DNA from 3 places in the Allobosea sp. BIWAKO-01 genome. Region 1 is predicted to be linked to each of the others. Evidence: predicted binding sites of a transcription regulator. Region 1 holds the regulator's gene; each other region holds the start of a gene.
The links. The regulator HrcA, encoded in region 1, represses chaperone genes, less so after heat shock. The targets are predictions, from matches to a motif close to GTTAGCACTCNCNNNNNGNGAGTGCTAAC.

Region 1 (7,896 bases):
GGCGAGCACGGCATCGGCGGCGGCGAGCGTCGCCAGGGCGCGAAACGAGATGTCGCGCAAATTGCCGATCGGGGTTGCGACGATGTGCAGGCCCGGCGCCAGTGCCTCCGCTTCGGCGCGGAGACCGAAGGCCGTGTAGCTGGGTGCACGCTGAGATGCAGGCGGAGCGGAGGACGGAGCAGACATGTCCGCAAGCTGCCACAGCCGGCGCCCTTATGCCACGGCTGCACGCGGCTGCGCCTCGTTTCGGATGCGGCAAGACAGAGTTAACAACTTGAAAATACCATGTCGTACTGGCAGGAGTTCTCCGCGGTCGGGGGGCTGCAAGCTGGACGGTCGCAATGACCGCGTTCCCCCGTTCTCGACTGGAGATGATCCCGTGCGGCTCCAACGGCTCCCCCTTCCGGTCTCGAGGCTGCGTCTGGCGGCTCTGGCCCTTGGTGTTTCGCTTGGGCTCGCGGCCTGCAGCGGCGGCACGTCCGGTCTGCCGGGCTTTGACGGTGGCTCCGCGGCCCCAGGCGGCGAAGTGCCGACCGGCCAGACCATCGGCGCCGGTAAGGTCAAGGTCGGCCTCGTGCTTCCCCTGACTGCCGAGGGGCAGGGCGCGGTCGTCGGCAACTCCCTGAAGAACGCTGCCGAGATGGCGCTTGCCGAATTCCCGGGCGCCGACCTCACGCTGCTGGTCAAGGATGATCGCGGCTCGCCGGAAGGCGCGCAGGCCGCGGCCCAGGAAGCGCTGCGTGAAGGCGCTGAGCTGATCATCGGGCCGCTCTTTGCACCTTCGGTGCAGGCTGCCGCTCAAGTGGCGCGCGGCGCCAACCGCCCGATCATGGCTTTCTCCAGCGATAACAATGTCGCCTCGCGCGGAGTCTATCTGCTCTCCTTCCCGCCCGAGAACGACGTCAATCGCGTGATCGCTTATGCCTCGTCGCAGGGGCGCAAATCCTTTGCCGCGCTGGTTCCCGACACCGCCTATGGCCGGGTCGTCGAGGCCGCGTTCCAGCAGGCCGTCGCCAATCGCGGGGCGCGGGCGGTCATCATCGAGCGTTTCGGCTCCGACCAGGCCAGCATGCGCACCGCCGTCCAGCGCCTCGTGCCGGCCCTGCAGCAGGCGGACGCGCTCTTCGTCCCGGCCGCCGCCGACACCATGCCGGCGCTTGGATTAGCACTTCAGCAAGCCGGGTTCGATCCGGCCAAGGTGAAACCTCTCGGCACCGGCGTCTGGAACGATGCCAGCGTCGCGCGCGTCCCGGCGATCCAGGGAGGCTGGTTCGCATCGCCCGACACAGCTGGTTTCAACGCCTTTGCAGGCCGCTATCAGCAGCGCTTCAACAGTGCGCCCACCCGCACCGCGACACTGGCCTATGATGCGGTCTCGCTGGCGGCGGCACTGGCGCGGACGCAGGGAAGCCAGCGTTTCTCCGAATCGGTTCTGACCAACCCGCAGGGCTTCGCCGGCGCGGACGGCGTCTTCCGTTTCCGTCCGGATGGGCAGATCGAGCGCGGGCTTGCGGTTCTCGAACTGCGCAATGGCCAGATCGTGACGGTGAATGCCGCGCCGCGAGATCTTGGGCCGAGGACGTAACAGGGCCCCGCTCGCGGTTTCCGGGCGCTGCGACCCGCCGCTCATCGGTTCTCAGAAATAAAATGATGCCCGGCGCAAGGCCGGGCATGGGCGGCGGCAGGTCTAGGCCGCCAGATCCGCCACCAACGCGTCAAGGACAAGCGCCCCAACCGGTGTCGCGGCGAGCTTGCCGCCGGGCTTGCGTGTCAGCAGCCCCTCCTTCATCAGGCTGTCGACGCGGGAAGACTTCAGTTCACGCCCGGAAAGCGCCCTGAACGTGACCGGATCGATGCCCTCGACCAGTCGCAGGCCCATCAGCAGATATTCGTCGCCTTGCGCCTCGGCGTTCAGGCACTCGTTCTCAACCAGCGCATGCCCTTCGGTCTCGACGCGCTCGAGCCAGACTTCCGGTCGCTTCTCGGTCGATTGCGCCATCCGGCCGTCCGCCGTGACCAGCCTTCCATGCGCACCGGGGCCAATGCCGGCATATTCGCCATAGCGCCAGTAAACGAGATTATGCCGGCATTCGGCGCCCGGCCTGGCATGGTTCGAGATCTCGTAGACCGGCAGGCGGTGCTTTGCCGTGATCTCCTGCGTCGTCTCGTAGAGTGCGGCGCCGACTTCATAGTCCGGCACCTTCAACTTGCCGGCCTTGTACAGGGCTGCGAAGGCGGTGTCGGGCTCGATGGTGAGCTGGTAGAGCGAGAGATGCTCGGCAGCATGGCTGATGGCGAGTTCGAGTTCCTCGCGCCAGAGCGCGGGATTCTGCTCGACGGAGCGGGCATAGATCAGGTCGAAGGAGTAGCGCTCGAAATAGCGCCGCGCGATCGCGACCGCATCGAGCGCTTCCTGGGTCGAGTGCATCCGGCCGAGCGCCTTGAGGTCGGCGTCGTTCAACGCCTGCACGCCGAGCGAGACGCGGTTGACGCCGGCGGCGCGGAAGTCCCGGAAGCGTCCAGCCTCGACGCTGGTCGGGTTTGCCTCGAGCGAGACTTCGCAATTCGGGTCGACCGCCCAGGCGCCGCCGATCGCGTCGAGGATTGCGCCGACCGTGCGGCCCTCCATCAGCGAGGGCGTGCCGCCGCCGAAGAAGATCGAGGAGACGGTGCGTCCGGGCGCCAGCTGGGCGCGGTGCGCGATTTCGCGCCTGAAGGCTTCGATGAAGCGCTGCTGGTCGGGCGGCGTGTGCCGCACGTGCGAGTTGAAGTCGCAATAGGGGCATTTGGCCAGGCAGAATGGCCAATGCACATAGACCGCGAAACCGGCATCCGCGGTCGGATGCGGCGGGACCGCCTGTCGCTCGGCGATGGCGGCCGGCGCGTTCACTGGGGCAGCCTCAGGCAGGCTGCGGCGAGAAGCTGGAAGGCGCGGGCGCGATGCGACAACGCCTCCGAACCATCATCCGGCACGCCGTGCTTTTCATCGGAAGACATTTCGCCAAAGGTCTTGGCGCGGCCGTCCGGCTTGAAAATCGGATCATAGCCGAAGCCTGAAGGGCCCCGCGGCTCATGGATGATCTCGCCATAGACGCGGCCTTCGAACAGCTCCTGGTGTCCGTCCGGCCAGGCGATGACCAGCGCGGAGACGAAATGGCCCCGACGCTTGTCGGAGGTCGTTGCGCCGCGCTTGGCGAGCTCGGCCTGCACGCGGGCGAGCGCCGGGGCAAAGTTCTTGCCCGGCCCGGCCCAGTTGGCGGAGAACAGGCCAGGGGCTCCGTCGAGCGCATCGATGCACAGGCCGGAATCATCGGCAATCGCCGGCAGGCCGCTTGCTTGCGCAGAGGCCACCGCCTTGATCGCGGCATTCTCCGAGAACATGTGGCCATTCTCCTCGGGCTCGGGCAGGCCGAGTTCACCGGCTGAGACCAGATCGACGCCATAGGGCGCCATCAGCTCGCGCATTTCGCGCAGCTTGCCCTGATTATGGGTCGCAATCACGACCTTGCCTTGGAGAAGCCGATGTCCGCTCATGGTCAGGCCACCGCCGCCTTCTGCAACGCGACCAGCTTGCTGACGCCGCCTTTGGCGAGCCGGAGCAGGGCCATCAGCTCATCCTCCGAGAAGGGAGCGCCTTCGGCAGTGCCTTGCACTTCGACCAGGCCGCCTGTTCCGGTGATGACGAAGTTCGCGTCGGTCTGCGCGCCGGAATCCTCGACATAGTCGAGATCGATGACCGGGTTGCCGGCGACGATGCCGCAGGAAATCGCGGCGACATGATCCTTGAGCGGGTTCGATGCCTTGAGCATGCCGCGCCCCTCCATCCATTTCAGCGCGTCGTGCAGCGCGACCCAGGCGCCGGTGATCGAAGCCGTGCGCGTGCCGCCATCAGCCTGGAGGACGTCGCAATCGACCACGATCTGGCGCTCGCCGATGGCGGTCAGGTCCACGACCGCGCGAAGCGAGCGGCCGACCAGGCGCTGGATTTCCTGCGTGCGGCCGGATGGCTTGCCGGAGGTGACCTCGCGGCGTGTCCGTTCATGGGTGGCACGCGGCAGCATCGAGTACTCGGCCGTGACCCAGCCCTTGCCGGTGCCGCGCAGCCAAGGTGGGCCCTTTTCCTCGACCGTCGCGGCGCAGAGCACCTTGGTCTCGCCGAAGCTGACCATGCAGGAACCTTCCGCATAGCGCACCACGCCGCGTTCCAGCGTGACCTTGCGCATCTCGTCGGCCGCGCGTTTGGAGGGTCGCATGTTCACATCCCGATTTCGTGAGTTCGGCGGCTTGTAGGCGTTTGGGCCGGGCGCGGCAAGGCAAGCAGCCAGCGCTTGCCTCTTGATCCGCCGCCGCGCCGAAGGGACAATAGCCTATGTGCAAGCTGATACTCGCCTCGCCATGAGCGCGCCCACGCGGCAGGACAGCCCTGGCGGGCTGGTTGAGACCGACCAACGCTCCCGTGAGATTTTCCGGCAGATCGTCGATGGCTATCTCGCGACCGGCGAGCCCGTCGGCTCGCGCAACATCGCGCGGCTGCTGCCGGTGGCCCTGTCGCCGGCAACTGTACGCAATGTGATGACCGACCTCGAAATGGCCGGACTGATCTACGCGCCGCATACCTCGGCCGGGCGGTTGCCGACGGAGCGCGGATTGCGTTTCTTCGTTGACGCCATGATGGAAGTCGGCAACCTGACCTCCGACGAGCGCGCCCGCATCGAGGCGCAGATGCGGGCGGCGGCCTCGACCCGGACGCTGGACGGCGCGCTGACCGAGGCGTCTGCACTGCTGTCGGGCCTGTCGCGAGGGGCCGGTGTTGTCGTGACCACCAAGGCCAATTCGCGGCTCAAACATATCGAGTTTGTTCGGCTGGAGCCGGCGCGTGCGCTTGTCGTGCTCGTGGCGGAGGACGGCGCGGTCGAAAACCGCCTGCTTGCGCTGCCGCCGGGCTTGCCCGCCTCGGCCCTGACGGAGGCCGCGAATTTTCTCAACGCCCGTGTCCTCGGCAAGACTTTGAGCGAACTCCGCCGCGAGATCGCGGATGATCGCGCCACGATGGAGCGCGAACTCGATGCGTTGACGGCGAAACTTGTCGAAAGCGGCATCGCCACCTCATCCGGTCCGAGCAGCGATCGCCATCTGATCGTGCGTGGCCAGGCCAATCTGCTGGAGGATCTCAAGGCCCAGGAGGATCTCGAGCGTATCCGGCTGCTCTTCGGGGACCTCGAGACGCAGACCGACGTGATCGACTTGCTGTCCCGCGCCGAGGCCGGCGACGGCGTGCGCATTTTCATCGGCTCCGAAAACAAGCTGTTCTCGATGTCCGGCTCCTCGATGATCGCCGCCCCTTTCCATGATGCCGAGCAGCGTATCGTCGGCGTCGTCGGCATCATCGGCCCGACACGGCTGAACTATGCCCGTATCGTGCCGATGGTGGACTACACTGCCAAGGTCGTGGGGCGGCTTCTGGATGGTGCGCGGTGAAGCACGTCTTACGAGCGGGACTGATTCTGGTGCTGGGAGTTTTTGCGATGGCGGCGATGGGGCAGAACGGACAGGCGAGCCTCCTCGATGCGGCCGCCGCCGGCAGGACTGCTGAGGTCTCCCGGCTGATCGCGGCCGGGGCCGATCTCGAGGCTCGCGATGCGCAGGGGCGCTCGCCGTTGTTGCTCGCCGTGGCTGGCAATCATGTCGCGATCGCGAAGGCACTGCTTGCGGCGGGCGCCAACATCAATGCGCAGGCCGCCGATCGCGACACACCCTGGTTGCTCGCCGGTGCCGCTGGTCGCGCCGAGATCGTCGCTGCGATGATCCCGCTGAAGCCCGACCTGACGATCCGCAACCGCTATGGCGGCAACGCCCTGATCCCGGCCTGCGAGCGCGCTCATGTCGAGACGGTCAAGCTGCTCCTGAGCAGCGGCATCGACCTGGACCACGTCAACGATCTCGGTTGGACCTGCCTGCTCGAGATCGTCATCCTGGGCGATGGCGGGCCGCGGCATCAGGAGGTTGCAAAGCTTGTGCTCGATGCCGGCGCCGATCCCAGTCTTGCCGACAAGGATGGCCTTTCACCGCTCGCCCATGCCCGCCAGCGCGGACAGCGGGCCGTCGCGGCGTTGATCGAGAAGGCCGGCGGCCGCTGAACGATTCCAGCCCGCGGGTCATGACCTGCTCGCTGGCGTGAAGCTCGCTCGCTTCGAGTTGCCTCGGACCGAAACTGCTCCTCCGATCGGTCAGGTGGACCGCCATCCCGCGCTCCATGACGTCGCCGGCCCCGAATTTCGCAGTGGCCAGGAGGCCGCTCAAGCATCCCGATTTGGCATCGACGCATTCTGGCGTTACCTCTGCCGCCAAAGCGACCCAGGTGCGCTCCAGACCACAAGGCCAAAGACATGACCGACACGCTCCCCGACCGTCTCTCCGTCAACCCGGACAGCCCCTTTTACGACGCCGAGGTGCTGGCGAAGGATATCGGAATCCGCTTCAAGGGCACCGAGAAGACCAATGTCGAGGAGTATTGCGTCAGCGAGGGCTGGATCAAGGTGGCGGCCGGCGCCGCCAAGGACCGCTTCGGCAGGCCGATGACGATCACGCTCAAGGGGCCGGTCGAGCCATACTATCGCAAGGCGGAGTAAGGCTCAGGTCTTCACGGACGCCGCGACTGTGCCCAGCCGAAGCAGAAGACGGCGAATAGCCCGAGCCCGGCGCGGATGGCGTGAAGCTCGCCCCAACGCTGAATGAGATGGCGGCTCGCGGCGCTGGCTTGCGCCGCGGCCATGGCCTGCAGTTCCGTGTTGATCGGTGCGATGACCAGTAGCGTGAACGGCAGATTGGCCAAGATCGCGAACATGCCGATCAGCCAGGCGGGGTTACGGGCGGAGCGCCAGGACAGACCGGCGCAGAGCGTCGTGATCACGACCAGCGTCGCCTGCATCCGCGTCGCCGGGCCGATGGCCGCTTGCCATTGCCGCAGAAGCGCCCCGTCGTCGAGCGACAGCCGCGCCGGCTGCTCGGCGGCGAGGATGTAGATCGCTGCGCCAGTGAACAGCGCCGCCAGTGCCAATGTGATCGGTCCCATGCTTCGGGCGATCGCGGATTGCGGAATGAGGTCGGTCCCTTGGGGCATCGTCACCTCCCGATTTTGAACAGCATGCTATATATCATTGCATAGCATGCTGTTCAATTGATATCTCGACCCGGCAGGGGGATGCGATCGTGACGACCTTCAAGACTCATTCGGCCGGCTATCTCGCCAACCACATGGCGCGGCTTTTCGCCAAGGCCCTGGCTGAATCCATCCGGCCGCTCGGGCTTGCGCCGGCGCAGTTCATGGTCCTGCTCGAACTCTGGCGTGAAGACGGCGTCACGCAGAAGCACTTGGTTGAACGGCTCGATGTCGAGCAGGCGACGATGGCCAGCACGCTTGCGCGCATGGAGCGCGACGGTTTCATCGAGCGCAGGCCCGACCCTGCCGATGCCCGCGCCCGTATCATTCATCTGACAGGGCGGGCCCGGGAATTGGAGCAGGCTGCGCTTGCGGAGGCACGGCAGGTCAACCGGCGGGCGCTGGCCGGCTTCCCGGAGGAGGAGGCGGAGCAGCTGCTCGCTGGCATGCGCCGCGTCATTTCCTCACTCTCCGACAAGCCGGCCGAGCCCGGTCTGCCGGTCAGCCCCAATCCGGTGGATTAGGCGAGTGACTTGAAGAAGAAGGTCGAGCCGCAATCGCTGCCATCGGGCATCAGCGCATAGCGCGGGATGGTGCCGATCTCGGTCCAGCCCAGCCGGTTATAAAGCCGCCGCGCCGGGCCAGCCTCGTCCGTGTCGAGGCAGAGCAGCGTCCGTCCGGCCGCCAACGCCTCGGCCTCCGCCGCCAGCATCAGTGCTTCGCCGATACCCTGCCGG
Region 2 (7,896 bases), on a different contig from region 1:
TGCGGGAAGATCACGAGACGGAATCTGAGCCAGCGGTTCAGCCCAAGCGCAGTCGCCCCTCCCACTGTCCGGAGCCGACTGCGCGGATGGCGCCACGCCAGATCGTCGAGAAATAGGCGCCAGCGTAGAGCGTCAACGCGAGCGCGCTGGACAGCAGGGCACCGAGTTCGAGGCCTATGGCGCTCAGCCCGAAATAGGCGAGCAACAGCAGTATCAGCAGCGGCGTTCCCTGGACGAATTGTACGAAGATCGTGACGCCGTTGCGCGCCACCGAGTGACGCGCAAGTCCGACCGCCGTCAGCAGGGCGCCGAATACAACTCCACCCGCCAGTGCGCACGTGGCGAGCAGAACAGTCCAGCGGGCCGCCAGAACGATGTAGACCATTTCATTGGGGCCGAAGCTGCGCATGATCAGGCCCAGTTCGTGCTTCGGAACAGAGGGCGGCCCAGAGCCCATAGCAGCAAACGCTGCAGATAATTCAGCGCGAGATAGAACGCTGCGGCGAGCGCGAAGGCTTCGATGCTACGGAACGTGTCCGAGTTGATGTCGGAGGCCGCAGCCGTGAGTTCCTGTGTGCCGATGGCCGAAGTGATGCCCGTCGAGAGCATCAGCAGGACGTTCTGGCTGACGAGGGCCGGGTAGATGCGCGCCAGCGCCGGCGGCAGCACGACAAAGGCCAGCGTTTGCCAAGGCCGGAGCGCCAGGCTCTTGGCCGCTTCAATCTGCCCAACCGGGGTAGCTGCAAGACCGGCGCGGATGATTTCGCAGGTGTACGCGGCGTTGTTCAGCACCAGGGTGAGAGCCGCGGCCGCCACCGGCGACAGCCGTATTCCGATCGAAGGCAAGCCGAGGAAGACGACAAAGAGCTGGACGAGCAGCGGGGTGTTGCGGAAAATCTCGACATAGGCCCGCGAGAGCCAGCGCAGCGGCCAAGCATCCGCCCGGCGCGCCAAGGCAAGCAACAGGCCGAGCCCAGTGCCCATCACCACGCCGATGGCCGTCAGGAGAAGGGTGAGCGTCAGTCCCTCCAGTAGGAGCGGCCAGCGCTGTAGGACCGGTCCGAAAGTGAGGATATAGCCGGTCATGATCTGCGGTTCACATCAGGGGACGCGGCGTCATCATCGGCCCGGCCGCCCCGAGACTGTCCGGATGGCACAGTCCCATCGTCGCGGCACTGTACCACCAGGTGTTGTCGGCCCAGCGGACGATCATGCATTCCGTGCTCAGCTTGATGTGCTGCCCTTCCATCGAGTGACCCAGCGCGATATGGGCGATGGCCTCGGGCAGGCCGGCGGCGAGGCAGATATGAGCGCCGTAGACGGAATGGCGCAGCGACGGATAGCCGGTCCGGTCCGGTCTCGCCTGCCAGCGCTCCAGATTGGCTGGGTCGCATTCCCAGCACTTACCGATATCATGGCAGAGCGCGCCGGCCAGCACGATGTCGCGGTCGACTTCGACATGCGGGAAAGTGCGGCGGAACTCGTCGACGGTATTGACGGCAAGCCGTGCCACGCCGCGCAGATGCAGCTCCTGGCTGCCGGCCTTCAGCACAAAGTGGTTGGGGGCGCCTTCGCCGGGAATGTCGGAGATCCGTGCGAACGACGAGTCGCGAAGGGACAACGCCCACGCCTGAATGACCTTTTCGCGCAGCTCGTCATTGACGATGCCGGCGATCTCCGGGAGGTCTTCGAGGATGGTGGCGCGCACCGCCGAAGGAACATCGCTGAGTACAGATGCGGGTAGGCTGGGCACGGGAACCTCGATCCGGTTGATCGCTCGATCCGTCACCCTAGTCGCGCGGCTTCGCTGGATTCCAATCGAAAATGCCGTTAGCTTGATCAAGAAACCTGATCGCTTCCGGCATGTTAAATCTGAAGCTCATCGAAGCTTTCTATTGGGTAGCGAAGCTGCGCAATTTCCATGCCGCTGCAGAACGGATGCGGCTTGCCCAGCCGACCGTGACGTATCGCGTCAAGGAGCTGGAACGACAGCTCGGCCGTTCGTTGCTGTCCCGGAGCAGCCAGCCGATACGCATGACGCCCCAGGGCCAGGCATTCTTTGTCAACGCCGAGCGCCTGCTGACGCTGGCGCAAGAGATGCAGCACCAGATGCGGGCGGGCCAATCGGCGACCGGCCTCCTGCGGCTCGGCGTTATGGACGCATTCGCCGCCGTCTGCCTGCCCGAGTTGCTACGCGATCTCGCAGAACGGCATCCTGATCTCGACGTGTCAGTCGTCGTCGACCTGAGCCATACGTTGACACTCAAGCTCGAGGCCGGGGAACTTGACGTAGCGGTGGTTTCGAGCCCGCCTATCCTACCCGACCTACGCTATGATAGACTCGGTGGACAAGCGGTCGGTTGGGTCAGCGCCCCAGCCGCGGCAGAGACGATACGCGAACCGTCGGATATCACTCAGCAGCGGATCTTTATCACTCCACCCCCTTCCAATCTCGGAACGATCACCGCTGAATGGTTCAGGGAGTACGGTCTGGAGCCACCGTCCTTCAGCATGTGCAACAGCATGTCCGCGATAGTGCGATTGGTCACCGCAGGCGCAGGAATTGGCATCATGCCGCTGAAACTCGTTGACGATGCGTTGGCCACCGGTCGGCTCTGCCACCTAAACCACCTCCCGCCGGTGAAGTCGCAGGACATCTTCATCGCCTTGCCGCGGGGCGTGCTCGACTTGGCTGTGCCAGTCACAACCGACGCCATTAGAGCCGTTGCTCGCAATCACGCATTCAGCGACTGACCGCTGCCCTGATGCCCTCGCCGGAGCTGTGCCCCAACGTCTAAGACCAGCCGATCCGGATCCCATATGCGTCGCGGGTTGAAACGATCGTGGCCGTGCCGGACCGGCCGCGATGCGCCATTTGCAGACACTGGATGGTTGCCGAGAAGCGGACGTTGGGCTTACGGCCTGTCTCAGCTGCTATTGGGTCGACAAAGCCGCTTTCTCGGGACACTAAGCGCCTCCCGTTTCGGGAGCATCAATGTCAGCAATGCGGATCGCCTTGCCGTCCCGATGGAACGTGCCGCTATCGACGCAGTTGAGGCGGTCCGCGCTGTGGCTTTTCCGGAACGTTGTCGAGATCACGTTCGGATCTGGGGCTATCCCGCTATTCCGCCGTAAACGTTCTTCGCCTTCGCGAACCTACCAGCGTGCGAAAGCACGCGTTTCCAGATCCGCGGCTGACTGGGAACGTTCAGTACTTAACGCCTTCTATTCAAGCCCTTAGCCCAATGAACAAAGGCGCTCTCTTAATTCACTTCGGCCTTCGCCGCGCTGACGCATAGGTAACCGTACGCGTCGCGAATCTTATGCTTTCTGGCGAAGAATAATGGGATCTCATCGCTACTCTGCGGGCCGAAAACACTCGTCATTTCAAAATGTTGGCTGCAAGCATGTAGTTTATCCCCAAAACCTACCGATACATACAAGATGTCGTGTCCACAGGGTTTGCGGCGCACTAATACTCGACGAAACGACCCAGTCGGATGCATAATGATTCTGTCGCGCAAAGAACTCGTCCGAACAGTTCGGACTTGATGCGGCGGAAAGGAGGTAGTGGATGATCTGGCCGTTTAAGTTCGACCTGCGAATGAAAAAGACCGGAAACGCATTTAGCATGCGTTTCGCGGCCCATTTCTTCATGCTTTGACGAAGACGGTGCTGGGCGGCGGCCACCGCCCAGCACCACCATCATCATGACTCTTCGTTGCGAAACTAGCAACAAGGTCATTTTGGTCTCGGACCCAGCGCAGGCGTGGAGCGGGAGCCAAACCTAGATCAACGGATGAAAACGACGCGATTGAACGGCAAAGCGCAGTCGCAATTGAAGCGTGTACGCTGCCAAGCTTGAGCGATGCCGGAGTCTAGACGTAACCGAGGAACTCGCCGTGCGGCGTCCGGTGAACCCGCCAGTTGTTCGCTCCTGCGGGCGGTGAGCGTTGGTCGCAGATCGTGAGAACTAATTGCTTCTTGGCTCGCGAAATGCCGACGAAGTCGGTCGAACGTTCTTCGTCTTGGTTACCCCAAAAGGACTGCTTCTCGACGCCAAGTACGAAAACCGTTTCGAATTCGAGGCCTTTGCTCTTGTGGATCGACATGATCCGCACCGCACGGTCGCCGGAGAACGACGCGAGCGCGTCGGCTGCCGAGGCGCCGGTCTCGAGGAGGCTGTGGGCACGGTCGATCGTATCGGCAATCAACTGGTCCAAGCGGTTCCCATGAGCATAGTCGCTCGACATGGCGACGATGCTGTCGCGTCCGACGGCCATGACGATCCTCAAGGTCCCCTTACTTGCGAGGTCTACCTTTCCTGACGCGATGTGTTCGCGCGCCTGTCCAACGAAACAGTTCCATCGCGAGCGGAGTCGACACTCCCCCTCCTCATCGAAATCGCGATCAAAAACGACAAGATCGAGGAGACGCCGATGGGCGGCGGGCTGTGGTGCGCCACTCGCAATAGGAAGGAAGTCGACGATGAGCCGCGCGACAGGCGCGGAAGCGAGATCCTGGGCGGCCAGGTCGAGTATGACGCGCTGATGCTCGACTTCCTGATCTCGATGCACTGGCTGGCCGAGGTCGACGCAGCGGAGCCGGGCGCGGTCGGGGCTGCTGGCTCTGCGATGTGGCGGGGCTCCGCCGGTAATTAGTAGGACACCGGGCGGCTGCCAGTTCGCCTCGGCCAACCTCGCCAATATCGGTGCTGTCGAAACGAAAAAGGCCCGGCTTGCGCCGGGCCTTCCTTGGAGGGGTAGAGAGAGGCCTGGACGATCAGAAGTCCATGCCGCCCATGCCGCCGCCGCCCGGCATAGCCGGCATGGCGTCCTTCTTCGGCAGCTCGGCGATCATCGCCTCGGTGGTGATCAGCAGGCCGGCGATCGAAGCCGCGTCCTGGATCGCCGTGCGCACGACCTTGGTCGGGTCGATGATGCCCATCTTGACCAGATCGCCGTACTCGCCGGTCTGGGCGTTGTAGCCGTAGGCGTAGTCCTTCGACTCGAGCAGCTTGCCGACCACGACAGCGCCGTCATCGCCGGCGTTGTCGACGATCTGCTTGGCAGGGGACATGATCGCCTTGCGGACGATCTCGACGCCGGTCTTCTGGTCGTCATTGGCGGTCTTGATCGCCTTGACGGTCGACAGGGCGCGCAGGAGCGCGACGCCGCCACCCGGCAGGACGCCTTCTTCGACCGCAGCGCGGGTCGCGTTCAGGGCATCGTCGACGCGGTCCTTCTTCTCCTTGACCTCGACCTCGGTCGCGCCGCCGACGCGGATCACCGCGACGCCGCCGGCGAGCTTGGCCAGACGCTCCTGGAGCTTCTCGCGGTCGTAGTCAGACGAGGTCTCCTCGATCTGCGCCTTGATCTGCGCAACGCGGCCCTCGATGTCCTTCTTCTGGCCGGCGCCGTCGATGATCGTGGTGTTCTCCTTCTCGATACGCACCTTCTTGGCGCGGCCGAGCATGTTGAGCGTCACGGTCTCGAGCTTGATGCCGAGGTCTTCCGAGATCAGCTGACCGGCGGTCAGGATCGAGATGTCCTCGAGCATGGCCTTGCGGCGATCGCCGAAGCCCGGAGCCTTGACGGCCGCGACCTTCAGGCCGCCACGGAGCTTGTTGACGACGAGGGTGGCGAGAGCCTCACCTTCCACGTCCTCGGCGATGATCAGCAGCGGCTTGCCGGTCTGAACGACGGCCTCGAGGATCGGCAGCATCGCCTGGAGCGACGACAGCTTCTTCTCGAAAACGAGGATGTAGGGGTCCTCGAGCTCGGCAACCATCTTCTCGGCATTGGTGATGAAGTAGGGCGAGAGATAGCCACGGTCGAACTGCATGCCTTCGACGACATCAAGCTCGGTCTCGGCGGTCTTGGCCTCCTCGACGGTGATGACACCCTCGTTGCCGACCTTCTGCATCGCGGTGGCGATCATCTTGCCGACCGACTCGTCGCCGTTGGCCGAGATGGTGCCGACCTGCGCGACTTCCGCGTTCGAGGTGACCTTCTTCGAGTTCTTCTTCAGGTCCGTGACGATGGCTTCGACCGCGAGGTCGATGCCGCGCTTCAGGTCCATCGGGTTCATGCCGGCGGCAACCGACTTCAGGCCTTCGCGCATGATCGCGGCGGCCAGAACGGTGGCCGTGGTGGTGCCGTCGCCGGCGTGGTCGTTCTGCTTCGAAGCGACTTCGCGCACCATCTGGGCGCCCATGTTCTCGAACTTGTCGGCGAGCTCGATCTCCTTGGCGACGGTGACGCCGTCCTTGGTGATGCGGGGAGCGCCGAACGACTTGTCGATCACGACGTTGCGGCCCTTGGGACCGAGCGTGACCTTGACGGCGTTGTTGAGGATTTCGACGCCGCGCAGCATCCGGTCGCGCGCGTCGGTGGAGAACTTGACGTCTTTAGCAGCCATGCGAGCTACTCCTTAATGAAAACGGGAAATGGAGGTCGCGTGGCGTTCAGCCGACGACGCCCATGATGTCGGATTCCTTCATGATCAGGAGATCCTGGCCATCGATCTTGACCTCGGTGCCCGACCACTTGCCGAAGAGGACGCGATCGCCCTTCTTGACGTCCAGGGTAACGAGCTTGCCGGCTTCGTCGCGGGCGCCAGGGCCGACGGCGACGACTTCACCCTCTTGGGGCTTTTCCTTGGCGGTTTCGGGGATGATGATGCCACCCTTGGTCTTCTCTTCGCCATCAAGGCGACGGACCACGACGCGGTCATGCAGCGGACGGAACTTCATGGTTCTGTCTTCCTATAGGTAGGATTTCGGTGCGAGCGTCATTCAACGGGCTCGCAAGGGGTACCCGTTAGCAGTTTCGATCTATGAGTGCCAACTGATGGCGGGAGCTAGGCGCGCGGCCGCCGCGAGAGTCAAGGAGCCCTCCCGCTATGAGTTCGATCTAGAAGCCGGGCGGCACTCGGCGACATCGGAAAACGGTAGAGATGCTCGTCAAGAGCCACCGGCTCCGAAACATGCGAACGGCGGCGTGGCGGCAATACCGCAAGGCGACGTGGCACCGCTCTCGCGATTAACGGGCCGATGCGGCGGCACTAGCAGCGTCTGCAATTGGTGGCACAATCGATCAGCGCCCTGGGAACTTCTCGACTGAGGTCGATCTCGTCGGAAGTGAGCGCCGTTGAATGCTCGTGATCTGCCCTCAAACTTAAGGGAGTGATCGAAAGTTAGGCGCCGGTGCTGCTCATTTTTGCAGCGGCTCGCTTGACCCGGATGCTTGGTATACCAAAAGTATCCCACATGGAGATGACCGTACATTCCTCGGGCCAAGCGCTCCCTGATGAATCGCTCGCAGTGCGCGCGATGCACGAGATCAGGCGCATGATATTTGCCGGCGAGCTGCCGGGCGGCACAGTGGTCCAGGACCGCAAGCTTGCCGAACAGCTCGGGCTCTCACGAACACCGGTTCGCGAGGCGCTCGGCCGCCTTGCGGGAGAAGGCTATCTGCGCCGCGACAAGCGAATACTCACCGTCCAGAGCGTTTCGTTCGAGGATGTGATGGAGATTCTCGCGACGCGCCGCCTCATCGAAGGCGAGACCGCGCGGCTTGCAGCGGGCCACATGGCGCCATCGCGGCTGGTCGAATTGCGTGCCGCCATCGAGGGGATGATCGACCCGCGCGAGGTATCTCACGATCGCCATTGGACCGTCGATGACCTCGTCCATCTGTCGATTGCAGAGGCAAGTGGCAACCGGATGATGGCTCGGCTCGTCAAGGACCTCCGTGAGCGCACCCGCATGTTCGGACTGGCTCGCATACCTCGCCGTTTCGCCCCGGGGAAAGATGAGCATCTCGCAATCGTCGCAGCCTTGGAACAAGGCGATGGCGATGCGGCTGCCCGGGCGATGACGGTCCATCTCGACAA
Region 3 (7,896 bases), 810 kb from region 1:
CAAGGTCGCCGGTTTCGAGTTCCTGGTTGGCGATGCGGTTCCCCGCAGCGAATGGGCTGCGCACAATCTCCCCACGATGCACTGAAGCAGGCGCCGCCGTTGCGTTTGCCGTGGTCCTTCAGCCTTCCGGGCGGCCGCAATAAGCCTCGATCCGGTATCCGTCCGGGTCGACCGCAAAGGCCGTGTAGTAGTTCGGCCCGTAATCCGCCCGCAGCCCCGGCGCGCCATTGTCCGTGCCGCCCGCGCTGATCGCAGCGGCATGAAAGGCGTCGACGCTCGCCCGGCTGGGGGCCGCGAAGCAGAAGTGGAGGTTCGAACCCGGATCCGGCGGGACCGGGGCCTTGGCTGCTCCGATCCAGAAGGCGACCGCATCTCCGCCATAGCCTAGCGAGCTGTCGTCCTGGCTCAGGCAGCGATAGCCGAGCGCTCCAAGCGATGCATCGTAGAAGCGCTTGGTGCGGGCGATCTCGCGAACGCCAATCGAAACATGGTCGAACATGGAGGTCCTCCTATGGGGTGGTTTCAGGCAGTGAGGCGCCGGGCGCGGAAATCGGCCTGGAGGCGCCAGGTCTTTCCATCATCGGATGAAAGGTCTCCGAGCCAGCGGAACGCGTTCGGTGTGATCTCGGTAAAGCGCCAGCGGATCGCGGTGCCGTCCTCCAGTTTGCCGTGCTGGACGATATCTGGCCCCTCTGCCCGACCGAGCTGACGCGTGTAATACTGCTTGAGCGGGTCGCTCCAGAGGATATGCCAGGAGTCGAGCGCGGGGTCGTAGACCCTCAGCGTCGTGCCGTGGAAGAAGCCGGGCAGGACCCAGACATCCTGGATCGCACGTCCTCCCAGAACCCAGCCGAAACAGATCTCACCCTTGCCTTCATGCCGAGTGCCATCATCGGCATGCATCACGGCATCCATCGCCCATGCCCCGATGAGCCAGCTGTAGAGACCCATCTGCTCGACCCGATCGGGCGCGGGCCCGTCGGCATGGAGGACCTCCTTCAAAGTGGTGATGGCCACTGCCATGTTCAGGCTCCAGTGCTGTGCAGAATGCCGCGAGTTAAGTCGCTCTCACTGCCTGGCGCTTGGGAAAAATTGCTGAATCGAGATGACAGCGACGTCGCAACTTCTGGCATCCGGCCCGGGCTGGCGTGTGCGTGACATCGTCTGCACGGCGGGCCCGTCCGATCCTGCCTTCGAGGAACGGCATGAGCATTGCTGCATCGCCGTCGTCACGGCGGGCAGCTTTCAGTATCGCTCTTCGCTCGGAACCGCCCTGCTCGCGCCGGGCGCAATCCTGCTCGGCAACCGAGGCACGTGCTTCGAATGCGGTCATGAACACGCGATTGGCGATCGCTGCCTCGCCTTCCAGTTCGAGCCCGAACACCTGGAAGACATCGTAGCCGGCGTGCCGGCAGCCAAGCGGTTCGAATTTGCGCGGGCCTGCCTGCCACCGTCGCTGGCATCGTCCCGGCTCGCGGCAGTAGCGGAGGCTGCGCGCTGCGATGCAAACCAGCTCGAGGAGATCGCGGTTCGGCTTGCTGGGGCTGTCGCAGCCCTGCAGAATGGCGAGCCCCCGGCGGCAGTCGCCCCCAGCGCCCAGGACGCGCGCCGGGTCACCAGAGCATTGCGGCTGATAGAAGCTCAAAGCGAGCAGCCGTTGACGCTCGCCGGTCTCGCCCGCGAGGCGGCGATGAGCCGCTATCATTTTCTGCGAACCTTCCGGACGCTCATCGGCATGACGCCGCATCAGTTCCTGTTGCGGACACGGATGCACCGCGCCGCGACGATGCTTAGCCGGTCCAACCTGACAATCGCGAACATCGCCTTCGATGCAGGCTTCGGCGATCTCTCGACCTTCAACCGCCGCTTCCTCCAGGTGATGGGATCGTGTCCCAGCGCGTACCGTGCCCGGCCCTAGATCGCCGTGCGTCCGTTCGGACGCAGGACCGGCGATCTATCTCTTTGTTTGATCATCGGATTTTTTCGAAAACCGGATTCCACTTTTCGGTCCGATGCCCTAGCGCCAGCGGTAATAGGTCAGCGCGAGCCCGATGCAGTGTTCAAGCGGCCCGACAGGGATGTCTTCATCCTGGTGGAAGACGAGGGCGCGGCTGCCTTCGAAGCGAAAGGTGTCGGGGTAGTGGCGCGCGAAGGTCTCGACCAGTGTCGTCTGGCAATGGACATACATCGCGTAGTGACTGCTCAATCCCTTCAGCGCAGCGACCCTTACGGTCGTCCCCACACGCTGTTTCACAGGGAGATAGGCAGGCTCGCCCCATTTCAGGGTTTCGACGAGTCCGCCGAGCCCGGTCGCCCGGGCGCCTGTGTCGAGGATAAGCTGTCGCAGCCGGAGCAGCGGCGCCCTCAGCGGCTCAGCGAATGACTGAAAAGCTGCGTCGACCGCGAGATCCTGAAACGCCGCGAATTGCATGGACAACTCAGCCCCGGGGCATCGGCGCGTATCCTAGTCACGAACCGCTTGACGACGCCACTTCAGCGGCCTGCCGCAACGCCGACCGGAAAGATCATGCAGGTTTCGGTGCCATGCGCGAGCAGCTTGCCGCGCTCGTCTGTGAGCCTGCCTTCGGTCGTCGCGACCGTACCCCCGCGATGGATCAACTTGCCTTCGCACCGTACGATACCGCTTCCCGGCATCACCGGACGGACATAGTTGATCTTCATCTCGAGCGTCGTGTAGCCCTCGCCTGCCTTCAGCGTCGCGTGAGCGGCGCAGGCCATGGCTGAATCGAGGATCGTCGCGGTCCAGCCGCCATGGATCGTGCCAAGTGGATTGAAGTAGCGCGCCGACGGCTTGCCGACGAATACCACCCGCCCCTCCTCCACCTCCGCGAGATCGAAATCCATGGCATCGGCGAAGGGCGCGCCGGGATGTCGCCCCTCCATCATGCCACGCAGGAAGGACACACCGTCCTCGGCCAGCAAGACCTCGCGCGAGACGACGCCGATCTTTCGCGACATGGACAGCCCTCAATTAACGTGCAGATACACGTTACTGAGACGCCGCGGATCGTCAAGGTCTGCTTCCACCCGAGACAGCGTTCAGGTCGCGCCGCGGGCAACCCGCCGCAAAGCCCGCAGGCCATCGCGGGTCTCGTTCCATCTTTCCCGGCCGAGCCCGCCCTCGATCCGCTCCTGCGCCGCCTGCCAGTAAGGGATCGCGGCCTCGATCGCCGCGCGGCCCTTGTCGGTCACGGCATAGACCAGGGCCCTGCCCTTGCACTCCAGCGGTTCGATCAGCGCCTCCGCGGCGAGCAATTGCAGGTTGCGGGTGAGCGAGGTGCGTTCCAGCGCAAAACGCTCGGCCAGTTCGGTCACGGATCGGAAGGCGCCGGTGCTGAGCGCCGAGAGCAGGACGAACTGGGTGATCTTCAGCCCGCTCGGCCGCATCGCCTCGTCATAGGCGCGCGTGACGGCGCGTGCAGTCATTCGAACGTGCAAGGCGACGCAGGAGCGGGCGATGTCGTCAAGCCGGGGATCGGGCACGGGCTCGGTCATTCCAACAGGATAGCGCGTCGCTTGGGGTTGCGCAGCATCCCTCTTGCCACGCCCTGTCTTGCGACGCCGCAATTTCGATTCACTTTCCGCCGAGAAGCTTCCTTGACTCATCCCGGGGGCGAGCCTATCTCCGCCGCATCCGTTAGCACTCGGCACCCGAGACTGCTAACAGATGCCGGCCGTGTTCCCACGCAGGCCGCGCGTTCCGTTTCTACCTTCTTAGAGGAAGACAGAACCATGAAGTTCCGTCCGCTGCATGACCGCGTCGTGGTCCGTCGCCTTGATGGCGAAGAGAAGACCAAGGGTGGCATCATCATCCCCGAAACCGCCAAGGAAAAGCCCCAAGAGGGTGAAGTCGTCGCCGTCGGCCCTGGCGCCCGCGACGAAGCCGGCAAGCTCGTTGCCCTGGACGTGAAGAAGGGCGATCGCGTCCTCTTCGGCAAGTGGTCGGGCACCGAGGTCAAGATCGATGGCCAGGATCTCCTGATCATGAAGGAATCCGACATCATGGGCGTCGTCGGCTGAACGCCGCGCGACCTCCATTCCCCGTTTTCATTAAGGAGTAGCTCGCATGGCTGCTAAAGACGTCAAGTTCTCCACCGACGCGCGCGACCGGATGCTGCGCGGCGTCGAAATCCTCAACAACGCCGTCAAGGTCACGCTTGGTCCCAAGGGCCGCAACGTCGTGATCGACAAGTCGTTCGGCGCTCCCCGCATCACCAAGGACGGCGTCACCGTCGCCAAGGAGATCGAGCTCGCCGACAAGTTCGAGAACATGGGCGCCCAGCTGGTGCGCGAAGTCGCCTCGAAGCAGAACGACGCCGCCGGTGACGGCACCACGACGGCCACCGTGCTCGCCGCCGCGATCATGCGCGAAGGCCTGAAGTCGGTTGCCGCCGGCATGAACCCGATGGACCTGAAGCGCGGCATCGACCTCGCGGTCGAAGCCATCGTCACGGACCTGAAGAAGAACTCGAAGAAGGTCACCTCGAACGCGGAAGTCGCGCAGGTCGGCACCATCTCGGCCAACGGCGACGAGTCGGTCGGCAAGATGATCGCCACCGCGATGCAGAAGGTCGGCAACGAGGGTGTCATCACCGTCGAGGAGGCCAAGACCGCCGAGACCGAGCTCGATGTCGTCGAAGGCATGCAGTTCGATCGTGGCTATCTCTCGCCCTACTTCATCACCAATGCCGAGAAGATGGTTGCCGAGCTCGAGGACCCCTACATCCTCGTTTTCGAGAAGAAGCTGTCGTCGCTCCAGGCGATGCTGCCGATCCTCGAGGCCGTCGTTCAGACCGGCAAGCCGCTGCTGATCATCGCCGAGGACGTGGAAGGTGAGGCTCTCGCCACCCTCGTCGTCAACAAGCTCCGTGGCGGCCTGAAGGTCGCGGCCGTCAAGGCTCCGGGCTTCGGCGATCGCCGCAAGGCCATGCTCGAGGACATCTCGATCCTGACCGCCGGTCAGCTGATCTCGGAAGACCTCGGCATCAAGCTCGAGACCGTGACGCTCAACATGCTCGGCCGCGCCAAGAAGGTGCGTATCGAGAAGGAGAACACCACGATCATCGACGGCGCCGGCAAGAAGAAGGACATCGAGGGCCGCGTTGCGCAGATCAAGGCGCAGATCGAGGAGACCTCGTCTGACTACGATCGCGAGAAGCTCCAGGAGCGTCTGGCCAAGCTCGCTGGCGGCGTCGCGGTGATCCGCGTCGGCGGCGCGACCGAAGTCGAAGTCAAGGAGAAGAAGGACCGTGTCGACGATGCCCTGAACGCGACCCGCGCTGCGGTCGAAGAAGGTATCCTGCCGGGTGGTGGCGTGGCGCTCCTGCGCGCGCTCCAGACCGTCAAGTCGATCAAGACCCAGAACGACGACCAGAAGACCGGCGTCGAGATCGTCCGCAAGGCGATCACCGCTCCGGCCCGCCAGATCGTCGACAACGCTGGCGATGACGGCGCTGTCGTGGTCGGCAAGCTGCTCGAGTCGAAGGACTACGCCTACGGCTACAATGCCCAGACCGGCGAGTACGGCGATCTGGTCAAGGCCGGCATCATCGACCCGACCAAGGTCGTGCGCACGGCGATCCAGGACGCGGCTTCGGTCGCCGGCCTGCTGATCACCACCGAGGCGATGATCGCCGAGCTGCCGAAGAAGGACGCCATGCCGGCCATGCCGGGCGGCGGCGGCATGGGCGGCATGGACTTCTGATCGAAGTCCATCGCTTCTCGCGAATACGACGGAGGCCCGGCGCAAGCCGGGCCTTTTTCTTATCTGCCAGCCCCTGGCTCTGCCTTGCCGCGCGACAGTGGCCCGACGCGTCACGCAACCGCCATCCCGCCGTAATCGCGCCGTCGCGTCCCGCTGAGCAAATGACGCTCACTGTTTCAGGGGCCAGATATGCTCACACGTCGCACCATGATTGCCGGCCTTGGCGCCCTCACCGGCCTTCCCGCCCTGGCCCAGAGCGACTGGCGCCAGAGCATCAAGGAAATCCGCTTCGGCGTCTCGTCGGCAGAACATGAAGCGGGCGCGATCGCCCGCAACCAGCCGGTGATCGACTATCTCACTGGCAAGCTCGGCGTTCCCGTGAAGCTCTATCGGGTCAGCGACTATGCCGGCCTCGTCGAGGCACTGCGGGCCGACCAGCTCGAATTCGCCCGCTTCGGGCCCGCGGTCTACTCGCTCGGCCGCCGCGTCCTCGGCGACAAGCTGCAGCCTCTGTTCCGCGACATCGATAACAACGGCCAGGAAGGCTATTACTCGGTCATCGTCGTTCGTGCCGACAGCCCCTACAAGTCGGTTGCGGACCTGAAGGGCAAGAACTTCGCTTTCGCCGATCCGAACTCGACATCGGGCTTCGCCTTCCCGTCCTATTTCCTGCGCAAACAAGGCTTTGATCCGCAGAATCATTTCGGCGGCACCGTCTTCTCCGGCGGCCACGACAACTCCGTGCTGGCGCTGGTGCGCGGACAGTTCGACGGGGTTGCGACCTATCAGGTCAACGAGACCTCCGGCGTCGTCCAGCGTCTCACCGCGCGCAACATGATTCCGGCCGGCGCGACACGTGTGATCTGGACCTCGCCTCTGATCCCCTCCAGCCCGTTCTCGACACGGGCCAACCTGCCCCAGGGACTGAAGGATGCCTTCGTCGCTGCGATGATGGCGATGAAGGCGGAGGCACCCGAGGTCTGGAAGGTCTATACCGACGGTCAGGTTTCCGCCTACGCCCCGGCGAAGCACGAGGACTATCTCGACGTCATCGCGGTGACGGAGGAGCTTGAAGCCCGACGCAAGCAGAAGCCCGCAGGCTGAGCGGCGATCTGCCGCCGCAATGCAGCACGACAGGCGTTTTCAACAATGAAGTCGCCGATCGAAGTCGGGAATTGGTTCCGCAGGCCGCACCGGCTCTTGCACCGACTTTGGTTGCAGGCCCTATTCCCGCAAGCTGCGGCATTCCGCCGCGCTCTGTGGCACTCACTCGCGAAGGTCTGCTCCATGCTGAACTCGCCCGCCCTTGCCGACGGCACCAAGCTCGTCGGCCGCATCCTGCTTGCCCTGATGTTCGTGCTCGCTGGCTACTCCAAGATCAGCGGCTATGCTGGTACACAACAATACATGGCCTCGGCTGGCGTACCCGCCATTCTGCTGCCTCTCGTGATCGCGGTCGAGCTTCTGGGCGGCCTGATGGTCGTTCTCGGCTGGAAGACGCGTCTTGCTGCGTTTGCCCTTGCCGGTTTCACTCTGGCTGCGACGCTGCTGTTTCACATGAACTGGGCACAGCCCATGCAGCAGCTCCTCTTCATGAAGAACCTCTCCGTCGTCGGCGGCTTCCTCGTGCTGTTCGCCGCGGGGCCGGGCCGGCTGTCGCTCGATCGCGGCTGACGCTGCATCACAAATCGCTGAAATCGACACGCCCGGCCTTGAGCCGGGCTTTTTTGTCTGGTGCGGTCGGCTAGAAGATATAGTTCACATGCGCCGGCGCTGGCGCGAATTCCCCGGTAAGGAAGACCTGATGCGTCTTTTGAGTTTCTTTGTCGCTGCGCTCGCCGCCATCGCGCTTGTGGCGTGGCAGCAGAGCGGCAGCGGCGGCATGCTCGGCATGGGCGCCGTGGGTGTGCTGCTTGCCCTCGCGACCTTTCGCTCGACCGAAGTCAGCTTCTTCCTGAAGATCTTCTCCGGGATTTTCGGCGTGGAGTACGTCGTCTTCGGGGCCGGCTCGGTGCTGGCACAGCTAGGCTATTGGCCGGCCAACTTGGCGGCGCTCGCTCCTCCTGCCAGCCTCGCCACGACGGTCGCCGTCTTCGGCATCCTGATCTATGCGATCTCGTTCATCCCCGTGATCCAGCGCATCTCACGCCTGGCGTCGCCCTATTTTTCCT

Region 2: a site for HrcA is predicted at 6,821-6,849, ahead of groES (co-chaperone GroES). Genes of this name have one in related genera too.
Region 3: a site for HrcA is predicted at 3,658-3,686, ahead of groES (co-chaperone GroES). Genes of this name have one in related genera too.

Annotation. Positions count from the first base shown of each region.
Region 1 covers NZ_BCQA01000001.1:1,569,132-1,577,027, reverse strand. Annotated here, with positions in the region: gene rsmI (16S rRNA (cytidine(1402)-2'-O)-methyltransferase) at 1-186, opposite strand, end outside; gene BIWAKO_RS07220 (penicillin-binding protein activator) at 380-1,585, shown strand; gene hemW (radical SAM family heme chaperone HemW) at 1,688-2,890, opposite strand; gene rdgB (RdgB/HAM1 family non-canonical purine NTP pyrophosphatase) at 2,887-3,534, opposite strand; gene rph (ribonuclease PH) at 3,537-4,253, opposite strand; gene hrcA (heat-inducible transcriptional repressor HrcA) at 4,396-5,478, shown strand; gene BIWAKO_RS07195 (ankyrin repeat domain-containing protein) at 5,475-6,137, shown strand; gene BIWAKO_RS07190 (DUF3297 family protein) at 6,387-6,629, shown strand; gene BIWAKO_RS07185 (anthrone oxygenase family protein) at 6,641-7,120, opposite strand; gene BIWAKO_RS07180 (MarR family winged helix-turn-helix transcriptional regulator) at 7,210-7,683, shown strand; gene BIWAKO_RS07175 (GNAT family N-acetyltransferase) at 7,680-7,896, opposite strand, start outside.
Region 2 covers NZ_BCQA01000002.1:181,619-189,514, forward strand. Annotated here, with positions in the region: gene BIWAKO_RS36970 (ABC transporter permease subunit) at 1-65, opposite strand, end outside; gene BIWAKO_RS36975 (ABC transporter permease subunit) at 38-409, opposite strand; gene BIWAKO_RS32605 (amino acid ABC transporter permease) at 412-1,086, opposite strand; gene BIWAKO_RS32610 (HD domain-containing protein) at 1,097-1,753, opposite strand; gene BIWAKO_RS32615 (LysR family transcriptional regulator) at 1,864-2,754, shown strand; gene BIWAKO_RS35735 (hypothetical protein) at 3,473-3,745, opposite strand; gene BIWAKO_RS36450 (3'-5' exonuclease) at 3,879-4,283, opposite strand; gene BIWAKO_RS36455 (hypothetical protein) at 4,335-4,661, shown strand; gene groL (chaperonin GroEL) at 4,783-6,420, opposite strand; gene groES (co-chaperone GroES) at 6,467-6,754, opposite strand; gene BIWAKO_RS32640 (GntR family transcriptional regulator) at 7,271-7,896, shown strand, end outside.
Region 3 covers NZ_BCQA01000001.1:759,300-767,195, forward strand. Annotated here, with positions in the region: gene BIWAKO_RS36560 (DUF930 domain-containing protein) at 1-85, shown strand, start outside; gene BIWAKO_RS03465 (VOC family protein) at 119-499, opposite strand; gene BIWAKO_RS03470 (hypothetical protein) at 523-1,023, opposite strand; gene BIWAKO_RS03475 (helix-turn-helix transcriptional regulator) at 1,106-1,918, shown strand; gene BIWAKO_RS03480 (DUF1801 domain-containing protein) at 2,018-2,431, opposite strand; gene BIWAKO_RS03485 (PaaI family thioesterase) at 2,494-2,979, opposite strand; gene BIWAKO_RS03490 (MarR family winged helix-turn-helix transcriptional regulator) at 3,061-3,447, opposite strand; gene groES (co-chaperone GroES) at 3,754-4,041, shown strand; gene groL (chaperonin GroEL) at 4,088-5,725, shown strand; gene phnD (phosphate/phosphite/phosphonate ABC transporter substrate-binding protein) at 5,915-6,829, shown strand; gene BIWAKO_RS03510 (DoxX family protein) at 7,013-7,399, shown strand; gene BIWAKO_RS03515 (ABC transporter ATP-binding protein/permease) at 7,530-7,896, shown strand, end outside.